DNA from 2 places in the Blautia sp. Marseille-P2398 genome. Region 1 is predicted to be linked to the other one. Evidence: riboswitches for the same ligand, from Rfam matches in the RefSeq annotation. Region 1 holds a riboswitch; the other holds the start of a gene.

Region 1 (15,432 bases):
GCGAAACAGGCAGGGGCAGATTTTATTAAGATCATGACTACCGGGATTCTGGATTTTAATGAACATGGAGCGATTACCGGAACACCTCTGGATGGGTCAGAGGTAAAGGAAATGGTACATATTGCACATGAGGAAGGTATGGCTGTCATGTCCCATACCAACGGAGATTACGGAGTACAGGCAGCGGTGGCTGCCGGAGTGGACAGTCTGGAGCATGGAAACTATATGAATGAAGAAAGTCTTGCCATGCTGGCGGAGAGTGATACAGTCTGGGTTCCGACTCTGGTTACAGTGAGAAATCTTCTGGGAGACGGGCGTTATGATGATGAGACTCTGAAACCGATCATAGAATCCGCAGAAGAGAATATCAGAAAAGCATTCCGGCTGGGAATAAAAACAGCCCCCGGAAGTGATGCGGGGGCTTACAGAGTTCTTCATGGAAAAGGAATCCGGGATGAAGTTCAGTCCTTTGCAGAAATTCTGGGAGATCAGGATGCTGCATACCGCTGGCTTGCGGAAGGTGAAGCGGAAATCAAGAAGAAATTTACGGTTACTGTTCACTGGTGATATCCCGCGAGGTGTTTTGTGTGAGCGAAGGTCACAGAAAACCCGAGACATACCGCGCGGATTTATGCGATTAGCATAAATTAAGTTTGTGAAGCAAACGATACTCCTTGGGCATTGCACAAGGAGGTTCATATTTCCTGCATCGCGAAGCGTGTTGCTGAGAACGGAGTGAACAGTAACAATTTACGCATCCTGTACCTTAATTGCTGTATAAATATTAGAAGATTTTGATTTGGATGGATGGAAGGTAACACACACATAGTCGCCGTATTCCATACCGCCTGCAGTGAGATCCTGCGCGTTTTCTGTACGGAAGGTATCTATGGCACCGTCATCTGTCTGTACAGTGATGGTGTTGGCAGTACTTCCAATGATCGTGCCGGTTACTGTAAAGGAAATATGTTTGTCATTAATGGTATCAGGATCCTCACCTGTCACAGCAATAATACGGACTTCTTCCAGGGATGTTGTTTCCAGATCTCCGATATAAGTAACATTAACATGAGATCCCGGGGCAATTCCTCCCTTGAAGTAAGCGGGGATTGCTGACATATCCAGATTAAAGGAGGTGTCACTTCCGGCAGGAAGAATCCGGAGGATATTCAGATTTACTCCCTGTACAGTTGCCAGCAGCTGTTTTTCTTTATTTTCTATCTGCTCCGGTGTCTGTGTGAGTTTTGGATCCGGAGTTGGGGTAGGATCCGGTATTTCCAGATCTTTCAGATCAGAAATACTCAGTACTTTCAGGTGACTGGCATTTAAGGATACGGAAGAATCATTGGAGGTATCCGGGAATTTCCCCTTGAATGTAAGGTAAACCCAGTCACCGGCTTTGATTCCATTCTGATAATACTGTTTTGTTCCTGTGATCGGATAGGTGGCTGTTTTTCCTTTCTTTGATTTTATTGTGATGGTATTGGAAGTCAGGGAAATAACCTGCCCATGCGCAGTGCGCTTTTTCAGCTTATTTTTTTTATGAAATTCATCTACAACCTTCAGAACATGTACACTGCCTGTGTCAGTACCGGAAAGCTGACCTTCGTAAATGATACTGATCTCATCGCCGGTGATCATGCCGCCTTTACATTCCAGGGTGGCATTGGAAACATTAAATACATAGGAGGCACTGTCCGTGTTCAGAATAAGCTGGCTTCCTGAAAAATCCTGCAGGGTACCGGAAAGTTCATCCATATAGATACGGTCTTTTGTTTCGGTTTCAGTTGTGGTGTCAGATGAAGAAGTAAGTTCCCGGACGGATGTGTCTCCGGTGGATGTGAATTGTTCCAGTATGGTTTCAGGGCTGCATCCGGCAAAAGAAAAGCTAAGGCCGGCACAGACACATGCAGCAAGCAGTTTTTTCATAATATAGACAGGACCTCCGATAAATCATTCGTTTGAACATGATTCCTGCCGTATGCAATAATTATTTACAGGGAGGGATATTGCTTTCCGGCGGTTCGGGGATAAAATCAAAAATTTTCCGGTAGCTTTCCCATTCGTCATTATCTTTGGCAGGAGTGCATATCAGGCCGGTACATTCCGTACAGGCGTTGGTATTCAGGTAATTATCATAACATATATTATAAGGATTTTGGCAGTTATTTTTACATATTTCTGACATTTTTTACCTCCATGATTATAGCAGACCGGGGCGGGATATCTGTATTCATGTAATTTCTCATTTCTGAAGATGCCGGACTGCTGCATAATGTTATAGTATTAGTATATGCGGCTGTTTTATTCATAGACTTACGAGTGTTTGCAGCAATATTCTCAAGTAAAAAAAGCAGACCATTCGTATAGAATGAACAAAAAACAGCATTCAAATTTGTGAAAATAATAACGGAAAATATATTGCAATTTCTATGGATTGTGTTATAATTTCGATAAATAAATAATAGCGAAGTAGGATTTTATGCGTCAAGTGTTCACAGGCTGGGGAGTCGCCGTGAAACGAAAAGCAGAAAGCGTGCTGCTTACGATATGATTTCCGCACCCGTTGCTACATATGAGAGCATCTCATAATGTGGAGGGATTATTATTTATGTAACTACTCTATTTTTTAAACACATTATGGAGGTGTTTTTATTATGCAGAAAAAACAATATTGGAACGTAAAAACATTGGTGTTCATGGCTCTTCTGATCGCCATGCATCTGGTACTCACACGAGTTCTGGTCATTGATCTTGGTGCGTACCGTATTTCTGTGGGAAGTGTATGTACAATCCTTGCAGGTCTGTGGCTGGGACCGGTGGCAGGCGGTGTCTGTGGATTATGTGCAGATATTATCGGGTGCTTTATGAAAGGCTATGCTGTAAATCCGTTTATCACAGTTGCAGCAATCCTCTGGGGTGTGCTTCCTGCCCTTGCAAAACCATTATTTGCAAACAGAAAGAAAACAGGAAAGACAGTTGGTATCTGCGTATCTATCGTGGTAACTGCAGTTCTCAGCTCTTTGGTTCTTACAACAGCAGGACTTGTGATCATGCTTGGATATAACTTCTATGCGATCATGCCCGGAAGACTGGTACAGTTTGTAATTATGATCCCGATTTACTGTGTATTAACATGTCTGCTGTATTTCAGTCCGCTGACAGCAATGGTGGTAGGTAATACATCACCTGCAGTGCTGAAAAACAAAACAGTATAATTGAGTTACTGTTCACACACCACTATTCCGCGAGGTGTTTTGGCATGAATATGCCAAAATCCCGAGACATACAAGCCAAAATTCCATTGCCGCAGGCAATCTGGAATGAATTTTGGCTACGTTACTGTGAACGGAGTGAACAGTAACATAATTAAGTCAGAGATAAAATACAGAATAAGACTTGAATATTAAAATGATATACAACATAGTTGGCGCGAACTATGTTAAATGAATCAACTGATTCCCCGAAAAAGAAAAGTTAAAATCTATAAAAATTAAGAACTATCTGTAAAAGCAGAAAATGAAAATGCTTTACAGATAGTTCTTTTTTATTTCTCAGGCGGGAAATTTCCGTTTTCATCCGGCTGCACGCGGAACCAGTAGGTGTATAGCTGATGAAACCCCAGCGATTTATAAAGAGCGCGGGCATTGTCATTTCCTTCTACAACCTGAAGATATGCATTCTGTGCACCTTTTTTCATTCCTTCTTTCAGAAGTCCGGTGCAGATCTGACGGGCATAGCCATGTTTGCGGTATTCTTCTTTGACATGGATGGCATAGATGCCGATATAATCTCTGTCCAGAATACCAAGTCCGGTTGCGATGATCTGGTTGTCCATGCGGATGGAAGCACAGATGGTTTCCTTGAGGATTGCCTGATACATAGATGGAACAACCTTCCGGTGGATGGGATTGGTGGTGTTTTTTAAACGGAACAGACTTTCAATCCATTCGGAGGGAATATTGTCACAGAAGGTTACATCAGGATATGGAGCATCCAGCCGTGCGGCGTTCATGCTCATTGCCATGACATTGGTGGTATGCTGGATAGCATATCCACGGTTTTCCAGAACATAATCAAAGTCAGGAGAGACAAGAGGACTGATCTTAAATACAGCGGGGGTTCCCAGACGCTTATATACGCTTTCACAATATGGGATTTTTTCCCGCCAGGTGAGGGTGGAATTGCCGAACTGTTCTACGCTGTTGGTTCTGTGTGTATAAAAATAAGAAAATCTCAGGATCCAGCCGTCGTATAATTCCATCTTGTGAGATGGCCAGGCATTCAGAGACATATCTTCAATCTGTTTAATTGTAGTTTCCATAATATAAGGAAGACTCCTTTCCATAATAAGTCCGCAGATATGAGCGAGGACAGTGATTTATTATACAAAGTTCCGGGAAAATGCGCAATAGTTTATCTGTTCAGGGATTGTTATCAATGCTTTGAAGGAGAGGGAACAGTTTCTCGGCCAGAAGCTTATGCCCATACAAAGTAAGATGAATCCCGTCCGTTGTTATGGCATCAAATCCCGATTGAGTTGCTTCCTTATTAAAATAGTTATGCAGAGGCAGAAATGGAAGTCTGAATCTGACAGAGAGCTGTCGGATAATATCAGACATGGTATGGACATAGGGAATCCATGTCTCATATTCTTCCGGATGTGGAAAGATAAAGGGTTCCATAAGGATTACCTGCCTGGCATCTGCAGTGAGCAGATCCAATAATTCATTGTAATGAGTGGCAAACTCTCTTATCATCTGTTCTTTCTGAGAATCCATCCGGTCTGTGTTCATTATCAGACCGATATCATTGATGCCGATCAGCAGAGTTACAACAGGAGAGTGATGCAAAGAAATACGGTGTTGGCGGATATTTTCAAGGACTCTTGTCACAGTGAAGCCATCTATTCCACAGTTCCTGAAATGTATGGCACCTGTTGATTTATCTGTTAACTGTACAGCGCTTGATGAGCGTCTGACGGTATTTGCGGATATGGAGAAAGAAGGAGTTTGATTACGGAACATTTCTGAGAGTATCTGTACATACCCATTTCCCAGAGGAAAATCTTCAAATAAATGATTACAGTCCGTAATGCTGTCTCCCAGACAAATGATTTGCATAAAAAACCTCCTGTTTGGTATTACCAATATAAGGATTGGTAAGTGCAGAGATATAAAATTTATATAAAAACCATATAAAATAATATCATCTGCTTACAGTTCGGTCAATGAAAATTGCCTTTTTTTCGTGAAAATGCATTAAAAAAATTATGAAAATCTATTTTTCAATCAAAATGTCTGGATGAAATGCACAAAAAGAAAATCTATTTTTGCCAGAAATAGTCAAAATAATTGTTGACTTTTTAACGGATTTTAATATAATAATCTCAAAATCTTGAATCGATGGAAAGCTTATGAAATATTTTACAGACATAAGTTTAGGAATCCTGGCTGAGGCATCTGAGGCAGACAGCATAAAAAGCCAGAATATCTTCCGGAGATTTAAATAGAAAAAGGAGGGAAAAGAAACGGGTAATTTAGCAGACACGTTAATGGAAGAACTTCAATGTAAGACAGTTTTTACCATACCGGTGTTTGGAGGAATACCAGTTGCAGAGTCAGTAGCAGTGACATGGGTGATCATGGCAGTGCTTTTAATTTTGTCATTGGTGCTCGTAAGAAACCTGAGTGTGGAAAACCCCGGTAAGAAACAGCTTTTGCTGGAAACCGGTGTCAGTTTTCTTCATAACTTCTTTAAGGATATCCTTGGAGAAGAGGGAAAAATGTATATTCCCTATCTGATGACAGTTGTCATTTACATTGGAATTGCAAACATTTTCGGTGTGTTTGGATTTGTACCGCCTACAAAGGATTTAAACTGTACGATTGGTCTTGCAATCACAAGTATTTTTCTGATCGAGTATGCAGGATTCCATAAGAAAGGTCTGAAAGGCTTTCTTAAAAGCTTCGCAGAGCCGGCACCGATTATGCTGCCGATTAATATTCTGGAGGTCGTTATTCGACCGACATCACTTTGTATGCGACTTTTTGGTAATGTGTTAGGAAGCTATGTGGTTATGAAACTTCTTGAGTTTATATGCCCGGCAGTTCTTCCTATTCCATTCAGCCTGTATTTTGATTTCTTTGACGGATTCATTCAGGCGTATGTATTTGTATTCTTAACTTCTTTATTTATCAAAGAAGCTATTGAATAAAAAAGATTACTGTTCATACAGGAATATGACACCTATATAAGACCTGAGACGCGGGACATAAGGGATAAGACAGCAGTTATGAACAGCACTTAAATGCTGCCCGGATATTCGGTGGGTCATAACGGTCATAAACAACCGTTGGTACAGACATCTGTTGTACAGGCATCAAATGATCTCATCGGAATATCGACAGGATAGCATATTGTGAAGAAAGATTTGTAATATTTAGTTTATTTCAGTTAAACAACAGGAGGAAAAAGTTATGTTAGTAGCTATTGGAGCAGGAATCGCAGTTTTAACAGGTATTGGCGCTGGTATCGGTATTGGTATGGCAACATCTAAAGCAGTAGAAGCAATCGCAAGACAGCCGGAAGCAGAAAGCAAGATCAGCAAATCCCTTCTTTTAGGATGTGCCCTTGCCGAGGCAACAGCTATTTACGGTTTCGTTATCGGTCTTCTGATCGTTATCATGCTTGGCTAATTAATGGATAAAGAATAACTAAGAAAGGCAGGTGGGACAGGTGATCGAGATTAACATCAACCTGGTCTTTACAATTATTAACCTGATTGTTCTTTATCTTTTAATGAAAAAGTTCTTATTTGGTCCGATCCTCAATGTGATGGAGCAGAGAAAAAACATGATCGACCAGCAGTTCGCAAGTGCCAAAGATACAGAAGAACAGGCATATGAACTGAAAGGCAAATATGAAGATGCACTGAAATCTGCGAAAGACGAATCCATGCGTATTGTAAACCAGGCAAAGGATGAGGCAAAAGTACAGGCTGAGCGTATTGTAAAAGATGCAAACACACAGGCTGGTGCAATGCTTGACAAAGCAAAGGCAGATATCAGGACAGAGCAGGAAAATGCTATGAAGGCTATGGAAAGCAGAGTGGCAGAGATCGCGCTGGATGCAGCCTCAAAGATCATGGGAGAGAAAAACAGCAGTCAGCAGGATTTGTCCCTTTATGACCAGTTTATAAAAGAGGCAGGTGATTCCAATGACGGAAACAAGCATTAATTATGCAAAAGCATTATATGAGCTTTCTGTCCCGGAAGAAGCTGTTTTGGAGACAGAAAAGATTTTCAGGGGTACCCCGCAGTTAAAAGGTGCCCTTGAGAATCCACTGGTTTCTTTAAAAGAAAAAGAACATGTAATTGACAGAGTCTTCCCGCAGGAGATGAAAAATTTCCTGAAGGTGACCTGTAAATATCAGAAAATCAGCAGCATTTATGATATCCTGGAAGCATATGGCAATTACAGCCGCAAGCAGAAAGGAATCCTGAAAGCTGTTCTCACATATGTAACAAAACCGGAAGAAGCCCAGAAAGAGAAGATGGAAGATTTCCTTCGCAGGGAATTTGGAGCAAAGGAAGTAATCCTTACTCTCAGAGAAGACAAATCTTTGATCGGAGGCTTCATTCTTTCTGCCGGAGACAAAGAGTTCGACTGGAGTCTCCGCGGACGTTATAACAATTTAAGACAGAAATTGACACGGAGGTGAATAAAAGTTGGCTGCAATGAATCCAGATGAAATCATTTCGATTCTGAAAGAAGAAATTAAGAATTATGACGAAATCAGCAAGGACCAGGAAGTAGGAACAGTCATCTCCGTCGGAGATGGTATTGCCACGGTACATGGTATTGATCATGCTATGTATGGCGAGGTTGTAACCTTTGAGAATGGTCTGAAAGGTATGGTTCAGGATATCCGTGCAAACAGCATCGGATGTATCCTGTTCGGTAAAGATACAGGAATCAAAGAAGGAACAAAGGTAGCAAGAACCCAGAAGCAGGCAGGTGTGCCTGTAGGTGACGCTTTTATCGGAAGGATCGTAAACGCTCTGGGAGCGCCGATCGATGGTAAAGGTGAGATCAAGGCAGACGGGTATCGTCCGGTAGAGAATCCGGCACCTGGAATTATTGACAGAAAATCTGTAACAGTTCCTCTGGAAACAGGTATTCTTTCTATTGACTCCATGTTCCCCATCGGCCGTGGCCAGCGTGAGCTGATTATCGGTGACAGACAGACAGGTAAGACTTCCGTTGCACTGGATACCATTCTGAACCAGAAAGGCAAAGATGTAATCTGTATCTATGTTGCGATCGGACAGAAAGCTTCCACAGTAGCTAAGATCGTATCTACTCTGGAGAAACATGGTGCTATGGACTATACAACAGTATTCTCCTCTACAGCCAGTGACTGTGCACCGCTTCAGTATATTGTTCCTTATGCAGGTACTGCACTTGCTGAGTACTTTATGTATAAGGGAAAAGATGTATTAATGGTTTATGATGATTTATCCAAGCATGCAGTTGCATATCGTGCACTGTCATTGCTTCTGGAACGTTCACCGGGACGTGAGGCTTATCCTGGAGATGTATTCTATCTCCATTCCAGATTACTGGAGCGTTCCAGCCGTCTGAATGAAAAGGTTGGCGGTGGTTCTATCACTGCTCTTCCTATCATTGAGACACAGGCAGGTGACCTTTCCGCATATATTCCTACAAACGTTATTTCCATCACAGATGGTCAGATCTTCCTGGAGAGTGACCTGTTTAACTCCGGTATGCGTCCGGCGGTTAACGTAGGTCTTTCCGTATCCCGAGTTGGTGGTGCTGCACAGGCAAAAGCCATGAAGAAAGCAGCAGGAAGTGTCCGTATCGATCTGGCTCAGTATCGTGAGATGGAAATCTTTACACAGTTCAGTTCTGATCTGGACGAGGCTACAACTCAGCAGTTGAAATACGGAAGTGGACTTATGGAACTTCTGAAACAGCCGCTTTCAAGCCCGTTAAGTCTTCATGAGCAGGTCATCACTCTTTGTGCGGCAACACACAAGGCAATGATGCACGTGGAAACCAAGAAGATGAAGAAGTATCAGAGAGATATGCTGGACTACTTTGACAGTGCTTATCCGGAAATCGGAAGAGAGATCGAGGAGAAGAGACAGCTTCCGGATGAACTGGCAGAAAAGATCGTGAAAGTGGCAGAAGAATTTGCAGATAAGAGCAGGTAGGTGTTGATATGGGCAGTACGAAAGAGATTCAGACTCGAATGAAAAGCATTCAGGACACCATGAAGATCACTAATGCCATGTATATGATCTCTTCATCCAAGATGCAGAAGGCCAAAAGAATCCTGTCCGATACAGAGCCGTATTACTATAATATGCAGGCAGCAATTTCCCGAATCCTGCGTCATATGCCGGATACAGAGCATCCTTTTTTCAGTATCCGTCATAAGATCGCAGAGGAAGACCGTAAGATCGGCTGTATCGTAGTTACCGGTGATAAGGGTATGGCAGGTGCCTATAACCATAATATCCAGAAAATGACAGAACAGTTTATGGCAGAGCATGAGCACTGCAAGCTTTATGTGCTGGGTATGGTAGGCCGTCAGTATTTCACGAAGAAACATATGGATATCGCAGAGAACTTTCCATATACAGTACAGAAACCGACCATGCACAGAGCGCGCCTGATCTCAGAGGAGATTGTCAGAGCGTTCCTGGACAGAGAACTGGACGAAGTCCGTATTTTCTATACGGAGATGCAGAGTGCAGTTGCCATGGAGCCGGTGAATATGCAGCTTCTTCCATTGAAGAAAGCAGAGTTCCTGCCAAATCAGGCAATGCTTGCGGATATGCCACAGGAGGAAATCGTGCTGTCACCATCAGCCGATGTACTTCTGAATACCATGATCCCAAATTACCTGACCGGTCTGATTTATGGATGTCTTGTAGAAGCGTATGCCAGTGAAAATAATGCCAGAATGATGGCAATGCAGTCCTCTACGGACAGTGCAAAGAAGATGCTCAGGGAGTTATCCATTGAGTACAACCGTGCGCGTCAGGCTGCCATCACACAGGAAATCACTGAGATTGTCAGCGGTGCAAAAGCACAAAAAAGGAAGTGACGACGATGAACAAAGGTAAAATTGTACAGGTTATGGGACCTGTTGTAGACGTTGTTTTTGAAGATGGAAATCTTCCTGAGATCAAGGATGCCCTTGAGGTAGAGAACAACGGTAAAAGATGTGTAATGGAAGTTTCCCATCATCTGGGAAACAATATGGTACGCTGCATTATGCTGAGCGCAAGCGAAGGCTTACAGCGTGACAGAGAAGTCATCGCCACAGGAAGCGGCATTAAGGTTCCTGTAGGTGATAAGACACTGGGACGTTTATTTAACGTACTTGGTGATACAGTAGATGACGGTCCTTCCCTTGAGGGAGAACAGAAATGGGTCATCCACAGAGATCCGCCGGATTTCGAACATCAGAAACCGGCTGTAGAAATCCTGGAAACAGGTATTAAGGTTATCGACCTTCTTGCACCATATGCAAAAGGTGGTAAGATCGGTCTGTTCGGTGGTGCCGGTGTTGGTAAGACAGTCCTGATCCAGGAGCTGATCCAGAACATTGCCACAGAGCATGGCGGATATTCCATTTTCACAGGTGTTGGAGAGCGTTCCCGTGAAGGTAACGACTTATGGTCAGAAATGAAAGAGTCCGGTGTTCTTGAAAAAACAGCCTTAGTGTTCGGACAGATGAACGAGCCACCGGGATCCCGTATGCGTGTTGCTGAAACCGGACTGACAATGGCTGAGTACTTCAGAGATGAGGAACACAGAGATGTGCTTCTTTTCATTGATAATATTTTCCGTTTTGTACAGGCTGGTTCCGAGGTTTCCGCCCTTCTTGGACGTATGCCTTCAGCCGTAGGTTATCAGCCAACACTGGCTACTGAGATGGGTGAACTTCAGGAACGTATCGCTTCTACTAAGGATGGTTCTGTAACATCTGTACAGGCTGTCTATGTACCTGCCGATGACCTGACTGACCCGGCTCCTGCAACTACATTTGCTCATCTGGATGCAACAACCGTTCTTTCCAGAAAGATCGTAGAGCAGGGTATTTATCCGGCCGTTGACCCGTTGGAATCTACTTCCCGTATCCTGGAGCCGGATGTTGTAGGTGAAGAACATTATGAAGTAGCACGTAAAGTACAGGAAATCCTTCAGAAATATAAAGAACTTCAGGACATCATTGCTATTCTTGGTATGGAAGAGCTTTCTGAAGAGGATAAGAGCACTGTATTCCGTGCAAGAAAGATCCAGAAGTTCCTTTCTCAGCCGTTCCATGTAGCTGAGAACTTCACAGGTATCAAGGGTAAATATGTTCCTCTGAAAGAAACCATCCGTGGATTCAAGGCAATCGTTGATGGTGAGATGGATCAGTATCCGGAAAATGCTTTCTTCAATGTTGGTACAATTGAGGATGTCATCGAGAAAGCAAAGACTGAGATGGGTCAGGAATAAGGAGCGGATTTTATGGCAGATACATTTGGTCTTGAGATTTATGCCAGTAATAAGCTGGCGTTTGCAGGACGTGCCAAAACCCTGACAATCCCGGCTGTTGACGGTGAGCAGGCCTTTCTGGCACAGCATGAGAATATTGTTGCTGCTATCATTCCGGGAGAAATGCGTTTCGAGGAAGCTGATGGCACAAAGCATGTTCTGGCTGTGAGCAGTGGGTTTGTGGAGATGATCAATAACCGTGTGAAGCTGTTCTGTCTGACGGCAGAGAGTCCTGAGGAGATTGATATCCGCAGGGCACAGGAAGCGAAGGAGAGAGCAGAAGAGCAGATGAGACAGAAGCAGAGTATTCAGGAGTATCATATGAATCAGTTGGCTCTGTCCAGAGCTATGGCACGACTTAGGGTTACGAGTCATAAAGAAATTTAAAGAAACAAAATATATCAATAAAAAGCATCTTTGGATGGTCTGATGAAGGCTTTCCGTAGATGCTTTTATTGCTTTGTACCATGTTCTGACTTATTTCTTGGCTGGTGAAAATTATTTTTGCAGAGTCCATTTTCTGTTTGAATTATTTCCAATTGGAGATACATCAGGTATTTCTTTTAAAATAGCCCGGGTTCGCGGAAGACTTAATCCAATATATTCAGCAATATCACTGGTTTTTGAGATATTGTTTTTAGATAAATACTCTCTGATTTTTTCTATATTTTCCAAAGTTTTTTGGTTTTGTTTTTTATGACAGGATTTATTCGCTTGTTTTTTATCGCTTGTTTTTATCGCTTGTTTTTTATCGCTTGTTTTTATCGCTTGTTTTTTATCGAAGCTAAGAATCAGAAGAGTTCTATCTGGATCAAATTGTTCTTCTATAACTGGTTCAACCCAGCCTTGATCCTCCCATGTGTTAAAAATGTTGGGTACTCCGCTGCCGGCACGCTCGCCGATATTGATCAGATTAAACATTTTCATGAGTACTTTGTTGCGAGGATCAGAAATTCCCCCTTTTTTCATTTGTTGTTTTCCTGTTCTGGAATATCCTGGATTTTCAAATACTATTCTGTCAGCTTCTTTTCGGACTACAATGCCTCGAACACCATAAAAGTCTGCATTTATCAAACAGTTTGCGAGGGCTTCCCTCAATGCTTCATGTACGGGAGTATCATCAATACGGTTTCCATCGATTGTTTTAAAAGGTACCTTGATATCTTTAACAAGTTTATTATATACTCGGAAGTAAAAATCACATATATTACCGGACCATTCACCGGAACTTGACTGTAAGCGATCGGTCCAGCGTATAGTTGGATCCAGAATTTCACGATAATCTAAAAAATATTCAGGGAAATGTCGTACAATGTTATATTCATCTCCAAACATTAGCATTCCTGCAGCTGTTGGATGAAGGCATTTATCAATATTGGAAATGGCAGCAGCTCCTATGCTGCGTAAATATTCAGAATCATTTAAACGGCCAAATGGATGTGCAGGTTTAAGGGCTCGATGTCTGTTGCGATATCCCTGAATGGTTTCATAATTTAGGTCGCTTATTGGAACATCATCCAGTACATCCATATCCATAGTGTTGTCTGTCTGGTCGCGGAGCATGGCTTTCACCTGAAGTTTGGTACAATGATAGTCTCCTTCGTGATTTCTTCGAAATGTTCCGCCAAATATATCATCATTAATATACACAGGTTTTTGTTCTCTGTTTGCCATAGGAACATAAATCACGATGATAGTATCTTCATCCTTCTCATATATCTCTACATCCTGATCAGATAGAAGATTTACGTTGACCTTTTTTCGATTATTGATTGTATCCCAGAAATGTTTTAACAGCTTGTCCCTGTCTGTACTTTTTAAACCTGTAGTTCTCCAGGTTCCATCTTTGTTTTCGGCAACTCCCAGAATAATTACGCCGCCATAACAATTTGCAAAAGCAGAGTAAGTCTCCCATAAAGAAGAAGGAAGGCCGCCATTTGCTTTTTTTACTTCGCGCCGGTTATCTTCTTTATATAAGTTGAACTTTGTAATATCAAAAAAATGTACCATTGTTATTACCTCTTTTTGAAACCAATAATTTGTCTTTATTATACCGTACAGAACTGAAAAATGGCAATGGCTATAATTAAAGAATATTTGTCGAAATTGCCACAGGTATAGAGTGCTTCACATTAATTCTGGAAACAGATATTCTGTTTTGCGAGTACAGGATATCGGATTAGGACTGTTGTATCCAGATTTTCACGATGCATATCGACAGCATTGATCTGATGATTTTCATAGGTGGTATAATAATAAATTCCCTTTGTTGTGTTGCAGCAGGAAGTGTAGAGAGTGATCTCATATTTGCCTTTTGCTACTTCGCAGCAGCCACGCTGTTGATCTACGGAGCCGAGGATGTGGAAGAACTGGCTGACGCTTTCGAGTTCGGAGTCGCCGGATCTGGAGTTCATTTTTGTGAAGGCAACTTTGGCAAAGCGGGAGGCGGAGGAAAGGTCTCCCGGGAGGCCGAGGGCGCCCATACCGCGGCTGTAGGATTGGAGTTCTAATCCTGGAGCGAAGGTGTTTTCTGGTTGGCGAGGGGAGAGAGACTGGTAGTTGTTAAGCTGGAACATCTGCTGTGGGAAGGGTGGGTTATTGGTTAGTACCCCTACAGGATTTTCGTAGATATGGAGGCCGTCCTGCATGGATTCGATAACGAGGCAGCCGGAAGCATCTGCGAGGATCCAGTGGAGCTGAGCACATGGGAAGTTCTCACTGAACTGTGTGTTGGTGAGATTCATAGTTGAGAGTCTCTGGCGGGCTTCTTTTAAGGTGGCACACTGGCTGAGAATCCATGGGATGAATTCGAACTGGGCTACGTTTTCTTTGTCCGATACTGGTTCTGCATAGACTGCATTTCCTACGAAATTCAGACCTGCCATGCCGAGACCTTTTTCATTAATGGCATCATAGTAGAGTGGATAGTCTCCGGCCACATGAGCCATTCCGATGATGGCATAGTGAGAGTCAGGGGCTTTATCAGAATGACGGAAATGGAATGGGTAGTTTCGTGGTGTGATGGTGATTTCATCACCGTAGGAAAATTCATAATCAAGGGTTCTGCCGAAATAGAAATCTTTTGTTTTATAAGTTGCTGCTGTGCACATATTTTCTTACCTCCTGGTGCCAAAATAGATATACTTGTAGAACGTGTATATTTTGAAGAATATTACCACAATCTTTTGTTTTTATGCAATATACAGATTTTGTTTTTTGCACAGATAAAATTAGGTTATATTGCTGGTAAGAAAAAGAATCATGATGTATACTGGTATCAGATAATTATTCAGCAGTCCGTTATCCCGCGAGGTACTGAAAGAGTTTCAATTTTGGAAAATAAGCAAATCATAAGATTAAAAGCAAGGAGAATCAGGAATGAAGTTCACAGAAGGTTACTGGGAGAAAAATGAACGCGCAAACGCATCCTATGCGATGCAGGCTTTTACAGCGGAGGCAATTCCGGGAGGAATGAGAATTGTTTCTCCATTTCGCCAGATCACAGACAGAGGCGGTGCTCTGGATGTCGGAACTATCACTACAGAATTTATTTCTGTACGTAAAGATATCATAAGTGTAAGAAGTTATCATTATGAAGGTTATGTAAAAGGTGAGCCAAGGTATGAGCTGAATGAGGATCCGCAGGAAACAGAGGTTGAGATTACAGAAGATGAAGCTGTGATGAAAGCCGGAAGAATGACAGTAAGAGTGGACTTGAAAGACTTTAAGATCACATATGAAGCAGATGGAAAAGTTCTCACAAACATCGGATTCCGCAATCTTGGCTATATGCAGTATGACAGGGCTACTCTGACAAAATTCCCGGAACCAAACTATATGGCAGCACAGTAT
Region 2 (15,432 bases), on a different contig from region 1:
CTTAAGTCATTCTATGCATCTGTGGAATGTAAAGAACGAAATCGGGATCCTTTGACTACCAATCTTGTGGTTGCGGATAAAAGCAGAACAGAAAAAACCATCTGTCTTGCGGTATCTCCAGCTTTAAAGTGTTATGGGATACCCGGAAGGGCTCGTTTATTTGAGGTTGTTCAAAAAGTAAAAGAAGCCAATAGTGCCCGCAGGTGGAAAGCACCGAACAGAACATTTATTGGTTCTTCTGATGACAGTGCAGAATTAAATATCAATCCTGCACTGGAGATTGATTATATTGTTGCTCCTCCCCGGATGGCTCTCTATCTGGAATACAGCACCAGAATTTACAGCATTTATCTGAAATATATTGCACCGGAAGATATTTTTCCGTATTCGATCGACGAAGTGTTTATGGATGTAACGGATTATCTGCATACCTATAATATGACAGCAAGAGAACTTGCAATGACCATGATACAGGATGTGCTGAAAACGACAGGTATAACAGCAACTGCAGGAATCGGAACGAATATGTATTTATGTAAGATTGCGATGGATATTGTAGCGAAGCATATTAAAGCAGATAAAGATGGTGTACGAATTGCAGAACTGGATGAAATGTCATACCGAAGGAAACTCTGGGGTCACAGACCTCTTACTGATTTCTGGAGAGTCGGAAAGGGATATGCAAAGAAGTTGGAAGAATATGGTCTCTATACGATGGGTGATATTGCCAGATGTTCCATCGGAAAAGAGAAAGAATTATATAACGAAGATCTGCTATATAAACTGTTTGGCGTTAATGCAGAGCTGCTGATCGATCATGCCTGGGGATATGAGCCCTGTACCATGGAAATGGTCAAGTCTTACAAACCGGAAACGAACAGTGTTTGTTCCGGGCAGGTACTTCATTGTCCTTATGACTTTGAAAAAGCAAAATTAGTCGTCAAAGAGATGACGGACCAGATGGTTTTGGATCTGGTGGATAAGAAGCTTGTGACGGACCAGATTGTGTTGACAGTTGGTTATGATATTGAGAATCTGAACAATGCCGACAGGAAAAAGCAGTATCATGGAGAGGTTACGATCGACCGTTATGGAAGAAGAATTCCGAAACATGCACATGGAACGACCAATCTGAAACGGCAGACTTCCTCAACAAAAATGATAACGGATGCAGTAATAGAGCTATATGACAGGATCGTTGACAGAAACCTGCTTATCAGAAGAATTAATATTACAGCGAACAGGCTTGTGGATGAAAATTCTGTAAAGAAAGAAGAAGTGTATGAGCAACTGGATCTTTTTACGGATTATGAGGCGCAAAGGAAAAAGCAGGAAGAGGAAGAGGCTGCGCTGGATCGTGAGAAACGTATGCAGGAAGCAATGCTCAGTATTAAAAAGAAATTTGGAAAAAACGCTGTACTGAAGGGAATGAATCTTCAGGAAGGTGCAACCGCCAAGGACAGAAATGAACAAATTGGCGGACATAAGGCGTAAAGGAGTTGAAAGAGGATGAAAAATAATTTTTATGACGATATCATCAATTTACCACATCCGGTCTCTAAGAATCATCCGCAAATGCCTCTTCGGGATCGGGCAGCGCAGTTTGCTCCTTTTGCAGCCTTGACTGGACATGATGCTGCGATAAAAGAAACAGCAAGATTAACTGATGAAAGATTGGAACTGAGTGAGGAAGTGATTGCTCAGCTGAACGAAAAAATCAACATAATCAGAAATAATATCGGTATAGAACAGGATGTATCGATAACTTATTTTATTCCCGATGCAAAAAAAGCCGGCGGATCCTATGTTACGTACTCTGGTATTGTAAAAAAAGTAGATGAATATGAGCATACCATGATCATGACAGATCAAACGGTCATTCCAATTGAACAGATAAGCGATATTAAATGTGAAGAGTGGTAAATGTGAAAATGTTTCACTGGGAAAAGTGAAAACAGAAAATGGAGGAGATGCGCCATGGCTTCATTTAATCAGAAGCTCCGTACGTTATATCTGATGGAAATCATGCTTGAACGTACCGATGATGAACATATGTTAAATACATCGGAATTATGTACGATTCTGGATCCGGGATGAGGATTGTCGGACCGGAAGATGTAAAGCAGCAGTATAAAGAATATCTGCAAAGTGTACTTCGAAACTATTAGTTCTGGCAGCAGGAAAAAATCATTCTGAAAAGTCAGAAAAAACCTTTTCTATTATCGTATTACATGGTATACTGAATACCGAAATGAATGATATGCAAAATAGGATTTTATGCGTCAAGTGTTCGGTGAATGGGGAGTTGTCACTGAAACGAAAAGTGCGTCTTACGGTATATTATCCGCACCCGTTGCAAACAATATAAGAGGATATCTCATATTGTGCTAGGGAATGTTTTCGACATACATTCTATCACAATTGGAGATATCCTTTTTAACCGAATCAAGTAAATCCCCTGCTTCAATTGCGAAAAGCAATAAGCAGTGGGTGGGGACTTGCTTGTATCAGGAGGAGTGCAAGCTCCTTCTGATAAACTGCGGAGCAGCTATTCGGTTATGAGCAAGTAGCAAAGCGGATTGCGAATATCCGCTTGACTTTGGTCAAAAGGATAATCTCCATTTCAAAAATACAAAGGAGGTTATTTTTTAATGGTTGACAAAGTGAAAATTGAGCAGGCAGTCCGTCTGCTTCTGGAAGGTATCGGTGAAGATATTACACGGGAAGGTCTGATTGATACTCCTGACAGGATTGCCCGCATGTGTGAAGAAATTTACGGAGGTCTTGGTCATGAAGCGGATCAGCATCTGTTAAAGCAGTTTCCTGTAGAAAATAATGAAATCGTGCTGGAAAAAGACATCACCTTTTACTCCATGTGTGAGCATCATCTGATGCCTTTTTATGGAAAAGCTCATCTTGCATACATCCCCAACGGCAAAGTTACCGGTTTAAGCAAACTGGCACGTACAGTAGAGGTTTATTCCAGAAGGCCACAGATCCAGGAACGGCTTACTGTTCAGATTGCAGATGCTTTGGAGCGTACTCTGGATCCAAAAGGAATTATGGTAATGCTGGAAGCGGAACATACCTGTATGACCATGCGCGGAATAAAAAAACCAGGAAGCAAAACAATCACTACTGTAACCCGTGGTGCGTTTACAGAAGATAAGGAACTGCAGAAAATGTTCCTTTCTATGGTAAAAGGATGAATAACAATTTTTCAGATATGGATCGTGTCAATCGGATCTGGAGGCACCCGGTTTATCAGGAACATTATAAAAAAATACAGGAACTTGAAAGTGAACGGATCTTCTGCCGTCATACCCCTGAACATTTTCTGGATGTTGCACGGTTGATGTACATTTATGCACTGGAGGAACATCTGGAGTTGCCCAAAGAGCTTATCTATGCAGCAGCACTTCTTCATGATATAGGACGTGCACAGCAATATCAGTACAACATTCCCCATGATATTGCAGGAGTAGAAATCGCACGGGAAATTCTGACAGATCTGCACTTTACAGAACAGGAAAAAGAACTGATTCTGTCTTCCATTGGACATCACCGAAAAGGAGATTCCTGCAGTACGCTGGCAGCACTTCTTTATAAAGCGGATAAGCAGTCCAGAAATTGTTTTTTATGTTCCGCTGCTTCCGAATGCTATTGGTCTGATGATAAAAAAAATATGAAAATTGAATACTGATCTTCTTCATAAGCACAAAAGAAAGGATGGGTTCTGCTCATGAAAATTGGAAACCGTTTTTTTGATACTAAGAATCATACTTACATAATGGGAATTTTGAATGTTACCCCTGATTCCTTTTCTGACGGCGGCAAATGGAATCATATGGATGAAGCTTTGAAACATACAGAGGCAATGATTGCTGATGGTGCAGATATTATTGATATCGGAGGCGAATCTACACGTCCCGGTCATACTCCTGTCAGTGCTGACGAGGAAGCACTGAGAGTTCTTCCTGTTATTGAAGCGGTCAAAAAACATTTTGACATTCCTGTTTCTGTAGATACTTTTAAGAGCAGTGTTGCTGAAAGCTCTATCCAGGCAGGAGCTGACCTGGTTAACGATATCTGGGGATTAAAATATGATCCGAAAATGGCAGCTGTGATCGCAAAATATGATGTGGCCTGTTGCCTGATGCACAACAAATCTAATACAGAATATCAAAACTTTCTCATTGATATGCTCGCCGAAACACAGGAATGTGTCAATCTTGCAAGACAGGCTGGCATTAAAGATGAAAAAATCATGCTTGATCCGGGAATTGGTTTTGGAAAAACATTTGAAATGAATCTGGAAGCAATGAATCACCTGGAGCTTTTTCAGAATCTGGGATTTCCGGTTCTCCTTGGTACATCCCGCAAATCCATGATCGGACTGGCACTGGATCTTCCTGTAGATCAGCGCGTGGAGGGGACTTTGGCTACCAGTGTAATTGGCGTAATGAAGGGATGCTCTTTTGTCCGTGTCCACGATGTTAAAGAAAACAAGCGTGTGATCCAGATGACAGAAGCAATCCTGGGACGCAGATAAATTACTGGCACAAAACAGATGGTAAATATAAATAACATACAGAAAGGATTTGCTGTTATGGATGAGACCAGATTAGACAAAATAGAAATTAAAGAGCTGGAGGTTTTTGCAAACCATGGTGTATATCCCGAGGAAAATGTTCTGGGACAGAAATTTGTTATTTCTGCCACGCTTTTTACCAGAACACGTCTGGCGGGATTAACCGATGAGTTGTCTGCTTCCATAAACTATGGCGAAGTCAGCCATATGATCACTGATTTCACCAGAAAACATACTTATAAACTTCTGGAATCTCTTGCAGAGAATCTTGCAGAAATGCTTCTTTGCTCTCTTTCCGGACTTGAAAAAATTACTCTGAAGATTGAAAAGCCCTGGGCACCGGTTGGTCTTCCTTTGAAAACCGTATCTGTGGAAATTACACGGAAATGGCATACTGCTTACATTGCTTTTGGCTCTAATATGGGTGATAAAAAGATGTATATAGACAATGGGATCCGTGGTCTGGCAGAGACAAAAGGATGCCGTATAGAGGCAATTTCCGATTATCTTATTACAGAACCTTACGGAGTTACTGATCAGGATGAATTTTTAAATGGAGTTCTGAAAATGCGGACACTTCTTACTCCTGGAGAATTGCTTGTGAGACTGCATCAGTTAGAACAGGCGGCAAACAGGGAACGTATCATCCACTGGGGACCAAGGACACTGGATCTGGATATCCTGTTTTATGATCAGGAAATTATTGATATGCCAGATCTTCATATTCCTCATATTGATCTGCACAACCGCGATTTCGTTCTTGTACCAATGAATCAGATTGCTCCGTATCTGCGACATCCTGTGTTAAATCAGACCATTTCGCAGCTTCTGGACAGCCTTCTGAACAAATCTGAAAATACTGCAAAATAAAGTGAACAGTAACCAGTAACGATATTTTGTTGAATGTTCCATTGATATTTACTTTGCCATTTTTTACAAACAGTGCTATGATATATTCAATGGAAATTCTATAAAAGAGAAAACATCTACAGGAGGGCAAAAAATTATGAAAATCAGACGCGAAGAACACATGGCAGGTGGAAATGGTCACGTAATCATCAAAGAAATCCTTGATGCAGAACAGTTGAATGGTAAATGTGGACTGTATGCACAGGTAACCCTGGAGCCGGGATGTTCACTGGGATATCATGAACATCATGGAGAAAGTGAAACCTACTATATTTTACAGGGACAGGGCGAATACAATGACAACGGTACCTATCGTCCGGTAAAAGCCGGAGATATTACATTCACACCGGACAATCATGGACATGCACTTGCAAATACAGGAAATACAGATCTGGTTTTTATGGCTCTGATCATTAAAGACTGATATAAAAGCAGCAGCACATATTTCTTATGGAAATAATGACTGCTGTTTTTATTACCAGGACAGACTGATTATAATAAAAAATAGTATAAATCAGGTAGCATTTTAGCCGAATCAAGTAAGTCCCCTGCTTCAATTGCGAAAAGTAATAAGCAGTGGGTGGGGACTTGCTTGTATCAGGAGGAGTGCAAGCTCCTTCTGATAAACTGCGAAGCAGTTATTCGATTATGAGCAAGTAGCGAAGCGGATTGCGAATATCCGCTTGATTAATCATTCAAATGGAGAATCAAACTATGTACAGAAAAACAGCAAAGAAGTTACTGAAATTCATAGAGAAAAGCCCCACTGCATTTCAGGCAGTGACGGAGATGACCAAAAGGCTTGACAAAGAAGGCTTTGAAGAATTGAAAGAGGAGGATCACTGGAAGCTTAAAAAAGGCGGAAATTATTATGTGACCAGAAATCATTCTGCGATCATAGCTTTTTCCATTCCGCAGAAGCCTGTGTGGAAGTTTCATATTATGGCAAGCCACAGTGATTCCCCTTCCCTTAAGATTAAGGAGAATCCTGAGATAGAGGTGGAGAATGCTTATATCAAACTGAATGTGGAGCGTTACGGTGGAATGATTCTGTCTCCATGGTTTGACAGACCTCTGTCAGTGGCAGGAAGGCTGATCGTCCGTCAGGATGGAAAAATCAGAGAGAAGATGGTGGCTGTGGACAGAGATCTGCTGGTTATTCCTAATCTTGCCATTCATATGAACAGGGAAGTAAATGACGGATATAAATATAATGTGCAGAAGGATATGCTGCCTCTTTTCAGCGATAAGGAAGGAAAGGGCAGATTTATGGAAACTGTGGCTGAGGCCGCAGAAGTAAAGACAGAAGATATTCTGGGACATGATCTGTTTCTTTATGACAGAACTCCGGGTACTCTGTGGGGAGTAAATGAGGAATTTGTTTCTGCACCCAGACTGGATGATCTGCAGTGTGCATTCTCTTCTATGGAGGGATTCCTGCAGGGAAATCGTGAAGAAAGCATTTCTGTACATTGTGTGCTGGATAATGAAGAAGTGGGAAGCAGTACAAGACAGGGCGCTGCTTCTGCTTTCCTGAAGGATACTCTGATGCGGATCAATATGGGACTGGGACGTACCCAGGAGGAATATTATATGGCACTTGCAGACAGTTTTATGATTTCTGCAGATAATGCTCATGCTCTCCATCCAAACTATACGGATAAGACAGATCCGGTAAACCGTCCGGTGCTGAATGAGGGAATCGTGATCAAGTACAATGCAAACCAGAAATATTGTACAGACGGAGTGTCCGCTGCAATTTTCAAGGATATCTGTGACAGGGCAAAGGTGCCGTACCAGACCTTTGTGAACCGTTCGGATATGGCAGGCGGATCCACGCTGGGAAATATTTCCAATACCCAGGTTCCTGTGAAAACAGTGGATATCGGTCTGGCACAGCTTGCCATGCATTCTGTATATGAAACAACAGGTGCGAAAGATACAGAGAGCCTGGTTAAGGCAGCGACAGTGTTTTTTGCATAGTTTGCAGGTACACTGGCAGATAAACGTAAATATAAAAATCAGGAGATAAGAAAGTGAACAGAAAAGCAGTGTTTTTTGATGCAGACGGAACACTCTGCGATATGGAAAAGGGTGTACCCCAGAGCACAAAGGAGGCATTGAAGAAATTAAGAGAAAACGGTCATGACGCATGGCTTTGCACAGGCAGGAGCAGGGCCTTTGTTTCCCGGTATCTGGAAGAGCTTCCGTTTACCGGTATGATCAGTGCCTGCGGGGCTACCATTGAAAAGGATGGAGAACGTCTTTTTAATAAAGAGATGCCCCCGGAAGTTGCAAAAAAATCAGTGGAAATCCTGCGCAGATATGGTCTGGTCCCGGTTATGGAAGGTGCAGATTTCATGTATTATGATAAGGATGAATATAATACAGATGTGAACTGGTATACGGATCTGATCACAGAATCTTTAGGATCTAAATGGCGTCCCATCAGGGGAAATGAAGATTGTATGCGCATTAATAAGATCAGTGCCAAAATGATAAAAGGCTGTGATGCAGAAGCTGCCTGTAGGGAACTGAGTGAGTATTATGACATTATCCGTCATGAGAGTGGTTCAGGGATTGCGGGAACCACCATTGAACTTGTCCCAAAGGGCTTTAACAAGGCAGTGGGGATCTCGGCAGTGTGCAGACTCTTTGATATTCCATGGGAGGATACGATCGTGTTTGGAGACAGCAATAATGATCTCGCCATGTTTGAATATGCGGCCGTGAAGGTTGCCATGGGAAATGGTTCAGAGAAAATAAAAGCTCTGGCTGATCATATTACACAGGATATGTTCCATTATGGAATCAGAAACGGACTGGAATATCTGAAGCTAATATAAACATAAAAAGCCTGGGCTCAGATCAGTCCCAGGCTTTTGCATATATAAAGCCAGATTGTCATGGTAAAGGAGCTTAACAGAGTGGTAGTCATAACCACACCGGAAGTAAAATCGCCGTCATAATCCATGTTTTTGGCCATGATATAACAGCTTACAGTAGTGGCAGAACCAAGCATGATAATGATCGCAACCAGCATATCATGGGAAAATCCCAGAAGCACAGCCAGTGGAAGAAATACAGCTTCATATCCCACAAGCTTCAGAAAGCTACATGCGATCAGTGGTTTCGGCCTTGCGAATGCCTTGCCGAATTTCAGTGCGCCACCCATGGCCATCAGCCCAAGAGGAGTCGCTGTTTTTCCGAGATTATCTACGGCAGTATTCAGAATTGTTGGCATTGGCAGATGAAGCAGCGACCATACCATACCTGTCAGGATACCAAGGATAATAGGGTTCGTGGCGATTCCTTTCAGGGTTCGGATAAGTTTTGCGGTATCAAGTTTACCGCCGCCGGGAGCGAACAGTGACAGTGTTATAACTGCCATCACATTATAAAGCGGCACACTTCCGATGATCATAAGTGGTGCCATTCCTGCGTTTCCGTAAAGATTCTGGATAATTGCAATTCCAAGGATCGCAGCGCTGCTCCGGTAAGAAGCCTGGATAAATTCGCCCTGGATATTTCGCGGTTTCAGCAGATAGGAAAGTCCTGTGGAAATTCCGATACTGATCAGTGTGACAAAGAAGCAGAACAATACAAATTTCGTATTCCATACACTGTAGAAATCTGACTTTGCAATATCCAGAAACAAAAGCGCAGGCAGAGCTGCATTAAATACGAACTTATTCAGACGGCTGACAAAGGTGTCATCAAAGAGTCCGATCTTCCGAAAAAAGAGCCCGAGCATCAGGGTGAGAAAAATCGGGATTGTAGCATTAAGACAGAAAATAAGATTCTCCATTTTCATAAATCCTTTCAAAAAATAATTTCTGTACAAAAAGTACGGTTCATAAGGTGATTGCTATATCACAATAACACCATGATTATAAACGTTTGACAGGAATTGTCAAATTCCGATTTCTGTGTTATTCTGAAAAAAATGGTTGCTGTTCAGTATGCCTTGCAGATTGTGGGAATGATTTTTCAGACACGCTCTAAGAGCAGAGTGAACAGTAATAAAATTGCAGACAGTGGAGTGGTGGATCATGAAGTATGGAAAGATAAGGATAGAAGATGGATTTCTGGTTTTTACCAGACATATGATGATAAACAATCTTCCATGTAAAGACATTGTATGGGCATATATGCGAAAAGAGGGAGCAGATGAAGGTGATGACAGACAGCTGAGTGTAAATTATCTTGTAATTGTTACCAGACGTAAGAAGAGATACAAGTTCGATATGACAGAAAAAGAGATTCATGAGTGTATCCGCATTCTTAAGATATTAAACCCGGATATGGCAACAGGTTTCCCGAAGGGCGGCAGGATATCTCTTCATAGTCTGCCGAATACCAGAGATCTGGGTGCGATCGTTACAGCTGATGACAGACACATCCTGCCGAGGAGGCTTCTGAGAAGCGGGGAACTTTATCATATTTCAGAGAGCGATAAGAACAGACTCAGAGAAGAATACAATCTGAAGACGGTGATCGACCTGCGTTCGGCAGAAGAGAGAAAATGTAAACCGGATACTATTATAGCAGAAGTAGAATACTACCATGTACCGGTTGTGGATGAGGATGTGCAGGTTATCAGCAACAGAGAACAGTTTGTGAAAATGCTTGCAGGACTCCCGGATGATATGGAAGAATATATGATCAGACAGTACAGGAATTTATGCATGGATCAGTTGGTGTTGAAACAGTATGCGAAGTTTATCGATATTCTTTTCAGGCAGGAAAAAGGTGCTGTTTTGTGGCATTGCGGAACTGGAAAGGACCGTACAGGGATCGGGACTGCTTTTCTGCTCAGTCTGCTGGGGGTGGAGGAAGATGTGATATATGAAGACTATCTGCGCACAAACCGTTATATGGAGCCCAAACTGGTATATATGCAGAGACTTGTACAGACCTGGCCGGAGGCAGATGAGAAAATGACCGAGAAGCTTCCGATTATATATAATGTAAAAGAGGAGTATCTGGCTGCTGTTTTTGAAACAGTGAAAAAGACTTATGGTTCTATGGAAAAGTTTTTCCAGACCGTATTTTATCTGAAACCGAAAATGATCGAAGAGTTCAGAAATAAATATCTGATATAGGCAGTTAATTCGATGTTTTTACAAAAGCTGTCACAGAAAGACATTTGTTTTTGTGCGAAAAATTTATTGACAAAATCACGATTATTGATATAATGGTAACCATACGAGCTATTTATTATATTAACGTGGTGAAAATGTACACGTTGAAAGCAGGTGGGACATGCAGAAGAGAGTATTATCCCTGTTAGTAGATAATACTGCAGGTGTAACAACCAGAGTATCTGGATTATTCAGCCGCAGAGGCTATAACATCGACAGCATTACCGGAGGTGTAACAGCGGACGAGCGTTTTTCCAGAATTACCGTTGTGTGCAGCGGGGATGAACTGATTCTGGAGCAGATCACGAATCAGCTTGCCAAGCTTGTAGATGTAAGAGATATTAAGATCCTGGAGCCGGACAACAGCGTATGCCATGAATTAATGATGATCAAGGTGGCTGCGAAACCGGAGCAGAGACAGGGACTCATTTCCATAGCGGATGTTTTCCATGCGAAAGTTGCAGACGTAAGTGTGGATTCCATGATATTGGAGATGACAGGCAACCATAATAAATTGGAAGCATTTCTTGAGCTGATGGGTGATTACGAGATTCTCGAACTTGCACGTACAGGAATGACCGGTTTATCAAGAGGTTCGCAGGATGTAACCTATTTCTGATGAAAGACAGGAAGGCTTTTCGGAACGCAGGAAATTGAAAAATATCTCAGAAACAGTACATATTATAGTTTGCTAGGGGAGCATCCCTTAACGATAAATTTTTTTACGATTAGCAGGAGGAAAATAAAATGGCTAACAAGATTTTTTATCAGGAAGATTGTAATTTAAGCTTACTGGATGGTAAAAAAATTGCAATTATTGGATACGGAAGCCAGGGACATGCACATGCTCTGAACTTAAAGGATTCCGGATGTGATGTCATTATCGGTCTTTATGAAGGCAGCAAATCCTGGAAGAGAGCTGAAGAGCAGGGCTTTAAGGTATATACAGCAGCTGAAGCAGCTAAACAGGCAGATATCATCATGATTCTTATCAATGATGAATTACAGGCTAAACTTTACAAAGAATCCATCGAGCCAAACCTTGAAGAAGGCAACATGTTAATGTTTGCTCATGGTTTCAATATCCATTTCGGATGCATCAAACCACCAAAGAATGTTGACGTTACAATGATCGCTCCTAAAGCACCTGGTCATACAGTAAGAAGTGAGTATCAGGCTGGAAAAGGAACACCTTGTCTTATCGCTGTAGAGCAGGATTACACAGGAAAAGCTCAGGATCTTGCACTGGCATATGGTCTTGGAATCGGCGGAGCAAGAGCTGGTCTTCTTGAAACTACATTCCGTGTAGAGACAGAGACAGACCTCTTTGGTGAGCAGGCTGTACTTTGCGGTGGTGTTTGCGCACTTATGCAGGCTGGTTTCGAAACACTTGTTGAAGCTGGTTATGATCCAAGAAATGCATACTTTGAATGTATTCATGAAATGAAGCTGATCGTAGACCTGATTTATCAGTCAGGATTCGCAGGAATGAGATATTCTATCTCCAACACTGCTGAATATGGCGATTACATCACAGGACCTAAGATCATCACAGAAGATACAAAGAAAGCTATGAAGAAAATTCTTTCTGATATCCAGGATGGTACATTTGCAAAAGACTTCTTACTTGATATGTCTGATGCAGGTGCACAGGTTCACTTCAAAGCTATGAGAAAGAAAGCTTCTGAGCATCAGTCTGAGAAAGTTGGCGAAGAAATCCGTAAACTTTACAGCTGGAATGGCGAAGACAAACTTATCAACAACTAATCTGAATATGATTAAATTAAAATCCCCTGCTGAATGGCAGGGGATTTTTTATGTTATAGGAAATTACTCCGTAATGTTCCTATAACATAAAAAAGCCCTCCGGGCAGGATCGCACTGCGACGGAGAGGAATTATGTCGCTGAAGCGACCCGCCGCAGGCGGAGAATCCTGCAAGCAGGATTCTTTCTTGTATGTACTGACTCAATGATGGTTGTTTGTTCTGTATTATGCAATTCTTAAGATTATGCATAATATAATAAGATGCAAATCAATCTCAACGTTTTATAATTCGATAATCTGCCCTTTTTCTACGTCATATCTGCAGTACTTACCATTTCCGGAAATAAATGGCTGATATGTATCTGTCCTGTTATCTTTAAGATATACAATTCCGGTAGCGATCATCTCCACTAATGAAAAGCGTTCGCTGAGACTGGAAATCCACTTATATGTTTTGTCCTTTGATGAATTTGCCATAACCATATTGTAGGCATGTCCGTCTTCGGTGGCTTCCAGAGAAAAATATACTTTCTCTGCCTTATCAGGAGCATCAAAGACCTGACTTGTAATATAGGAAGAAAAATTGGTGCTTACAAAATTTCGGAAAGATTTTATATCATAAGTAATTCCGGATACTTCGTCTGTGATTTTATCTCCGCGTTCCAGACGAGTTCTAATAATCTTTAGTACCTCTACAGTCCAGTTGATAAAAGAGATACTACTGTAATTCATACTTTCCATCAACTGTTCGATTAGTTTGCGTGACAGGATATTGGAGCGTATTGCCTCATCATAAAGTTCTCTGTTCATGACATTTTCCCTCTTTTTTGATTATTTGTAACTATTCAGCAGTCTACTATCCCGCGAGGTGTTTTGGCATGAACATGCCAAAATCCCGAGACATACAAGTCAAAATCCCATCGCCGAAGGCGATTTTTAATGGATTTTGACTCGTAACTGTGAAGGTACTGAACAGTTACGATTATTTTATGTTTGTTATAGTGTTTCCGCACATTTCTATGTTATACTGATTATAAATCTGTTTGTTGTAAAATGCAACAAAAAACGGACGAATAAATAAAAATATTTGTGAACAGTAACGAATATATTGTTGCCTGTATTTTTGTTTCTCGGAACGATAATGAGACATAAGGAAAATTGAGGAGGATAAAATGGAGATAGAAGAAGAGTTTATTTCGGGATTTTGCAGAACATGTAATGGAGGGCAGACTGTCTGCTGCGAATATACGATGGAAGGAGATAAAAGAACCCTCACATTTATGGATTGTGCACATGACAGATGTGTGAATTATGCTGCCTGTGAAATCTACAAACAGGCACATGAAATGGAACGATAAGAATATGTGAGGGTGTACGAAAAGCAGTGAACTGCGAAATGTATTGCTGAGAACGGAGGGGATAGTAACCCGCAAATGCTGTAATTATCGGATTAACCGGAGTTAGAATCAAACATATATGAAAAATAGGCATCTTTGAATGCAGAATAGTTATTTCTGGAAATAGGGACAGAGGAAATGCCGGTAGTGACCATAGTTCTTGTGAACTGTTTTATGTGGGACAGGTTTACAATATAGCTTCGGTGACATTTAAAGAATCCTTTTTCCGGAGTAAAGACCCCTTCACACTTTACAAATAATTCGCGGATTTTTAAAGTAGTTCCATTTGAAAGGCAGACCAGAACCTGTTTATTCTGAGCTTCCAGATAATCTACATCATTGAGCGTAATTGAGCAGAATCCGTCTGCAGTATGTGCGACGAAAGTTTCAGCCGGAACATGATAAGTTTTAAAAAAATCATCCATAACAGAAAAAAGTTTCAGAGTATTTACTGGTTTTAAAAGATAATGAAAAGCTTTTACATCATAGGAATCCAGGGCAAATTCTCTGGAAGAAGTCAGAAAAATCACAGGAACAGTCAGTCCCATGCTGCGTATTTCTCTTGCTGTATCTATGCCGTTTAATAATGGCATGATGATGTCGAGAAAAATCAGATCTACCGGAATTGTCCGGAGAGCTGTTAACAGATCATCACCGTTGGAATATGGATACAGGGTAAGTGAAAAATCATTTTTTTCCGCCCAGTGCGTCAGAAGTGAACTTAATTCCCGGGTAAAGAGTATTTCATCATCACAAATTGCAATATTCATAATTTTTATCAAAACCTTTCTGTGAGTGAATAAATGTTATGTATTGTATCCGGCAGTGGAAATCCTGTGTCAGATGATAATTCGCAGGACAAAGCAATGGTCCACGATAGAAAAATGACACTGTCCATGCAATTGTTCCACATAATAAATAATACTCCTGACACCGATTCCATGCCCGTTTCTGGTAGAAACCGGAACTCCATCTACAAATGCCGGAATTTTTTCTACGGGATTTTCCAGTTGGAACAGAATGTGATTCTTTTTCTGTGAAAGAGTAAGCCGGGCCCATTTTGAAGGTGATTCCAGCTGCTCCAGTGCATGCATGGAGTTTTCCAGCGCATTGGACAGGATTGTACAGAGGGACAGATCGGAGCATGGAAGTTCTTTTCCTGTAGAAACATTGCATATAAGAGACAATCCTCTGTCTGTGAAACGGGAATGATAAATGGAAAGCACAGAGTTCAGCATTTCATTTCCGGAATAGGCGGCGATGATCGTATCGTCATATGCAGAATTAATTTCATGGATGTATTCCTGTGCTTTATCCGGATGTCCGTTTTGCAGCTGGGTCAGAATAATACTCAGATGGTGGCGCATATCATGCCGCAGGATCGCCAGTCTCTGGCTGCTGATCTTTACCTGTTCAATTTCGTTTTGCATGGATTGAAGCTGCATTTCACGAAGATTGCTGTATTGCGTTATCTCCTGTTTATTCTCATATTCCTGAAAGTAGATGATGAGAAATACCAGGTAGGCAATGCAGAATGCAAATCCCATGAACTCAACAACTGCTTTATTTCCGGAATAAAGTAAAGTTGAAAACTTGGTGGAAGCATAATCAAAAACGTAATATAC

What was found. A riboswitch is a leader RNA that binds a small molecule or an ion and turns the genes downstream of it on or off. The one in region 1 is predicted to bind tetrahydrofolate.
Region 2: another riboswitch for tetrahydrofolate. It lies ahead of folE (GTP cyclohydrolase I FolE); the one in region 1 lies ahead of ACESZG_RS14505 (folate family ECF transporter S component).

What each region holds. Positions count from the first base shown of each region.
Region 1 is NZ_CAXSTD010000013.1:59,764-75,195, reverse strand. Features, by position in the region: gene ACESZG_RS14515 (amidohydrolase family protein) at 1-567, shown strand, start outside; gene ACESZG_RS14510 (hypothetical protein) at 751-1,929, opposite strand; THF riboswitch at 2,467-2,571, shown strand; gene ACESZG_RS14505 (folate family ECF transporter S component) at 2,658-3,218, shown strand; gene ACESZG_RS14500 (GNAT family N-acetyltransferase) at 3,548-4,324, opposite strand; gene ACESZG_RS14495 (GDSL-type esterase/lipase family protein) at 4,425-5,123, opposite strand; gene ACESZG_RS14490 (F0F1 ATP synthase subunit A) at 5,555-6,217, shown strand; gene atpE (ATP synthase F0 subunit C) at 6,480-6,698, shown strand; gene atpF (F0F1 ATP synthase subunit B) at 6,739-7,239, shown strand; gene atpH (ATP synthase F1 subunit delta) at 7,220-7,723, shown strand; gene atpA (F0F1 ATP synthase subunit alpha) at 7,740-9,239, shown strand; gene atpG (ATP synthase F1 subunit gamma) at 9,248-10,138, shown strand; gene atpD (F0F1 ATP synthase subunit beta) at 10,144-11,541, shown strand; gene atpC (ATP synthase F1 subunit epsilon) at 11,554-11,967, shown strand; gene ACESZG_RS14450 (ATP-binding protein) at 12,079-13,590, opposite strand; gene bsh (choloylglycine hydrolase) at 13,713-14,690, opposite strand; gene yicI (alpha-xylosidase) at 14,959-15,432, shown strand, end outside.
Region 2 is NZ_CAXSTD010000002.1:312,967-328,398, reverse strand. Features, by position in the region: gene ACESZG_RS04200 (DNA methylase) at 1-1,494, shown strand, start outside; gene ACESZG_RS04195 (hypothetical protein) at 1,510-1,923, shown strand; THF riboswitch at 2,262-2,358, shown strand; gene folE (GTP cyclohydrolase I FolE) at 2,652-3,209, shown strand; gene ACESZG_RS04185 (HD domain-containing protein) at 3,206-3,703, shown strand; gene folP (dihydropteroate synthase) at 3,743-4,552, shown strand; gene folK (2-amino-4-hydroxy-6-hydroxymethyldihydropteridine diphosphokinase) at 4,610-5,461, shown strand; gene ACESZG_RS04170 (cupin domain-containing protein) at 5,598-5,924, shown strand; gene ACESZG_RS04165 (M18 family aminopeptidase) at 6,215-7,483, shown strand; gene ACESZG_RS04160 (HAD family hydrolase) at 7,537-8,346, shown strand; gene ACESZG_RS04155 (AEC family transporter) at 8,364-9,308, opposite strand; gene ACESZG_RS04150 (tyrosine-protein phosphatase) at 9,553-10,605, shown strand; gene ilvN (acetolactate synthase small subunit) at 10,766-11,263, shown strand; gene ilvC (ketol-acid reductoisomerase) at 11,392-12,411, shown strand; gene ACESZG_RS04135 (hypothetical protein) at 12,693-13,220, opposite strand; gene ACESZG_RS04130 (hypothetical protein) at 13,583-13,768, shown strand; gene ACESZG_RS04125 (LytTR family DNA-binding domain-containing protein) at 13,861-14,577, opposite strand; gene ACESZG_RS04120 (sensor histidine kinase) at 14,647-15,432, opposite strand, start outside.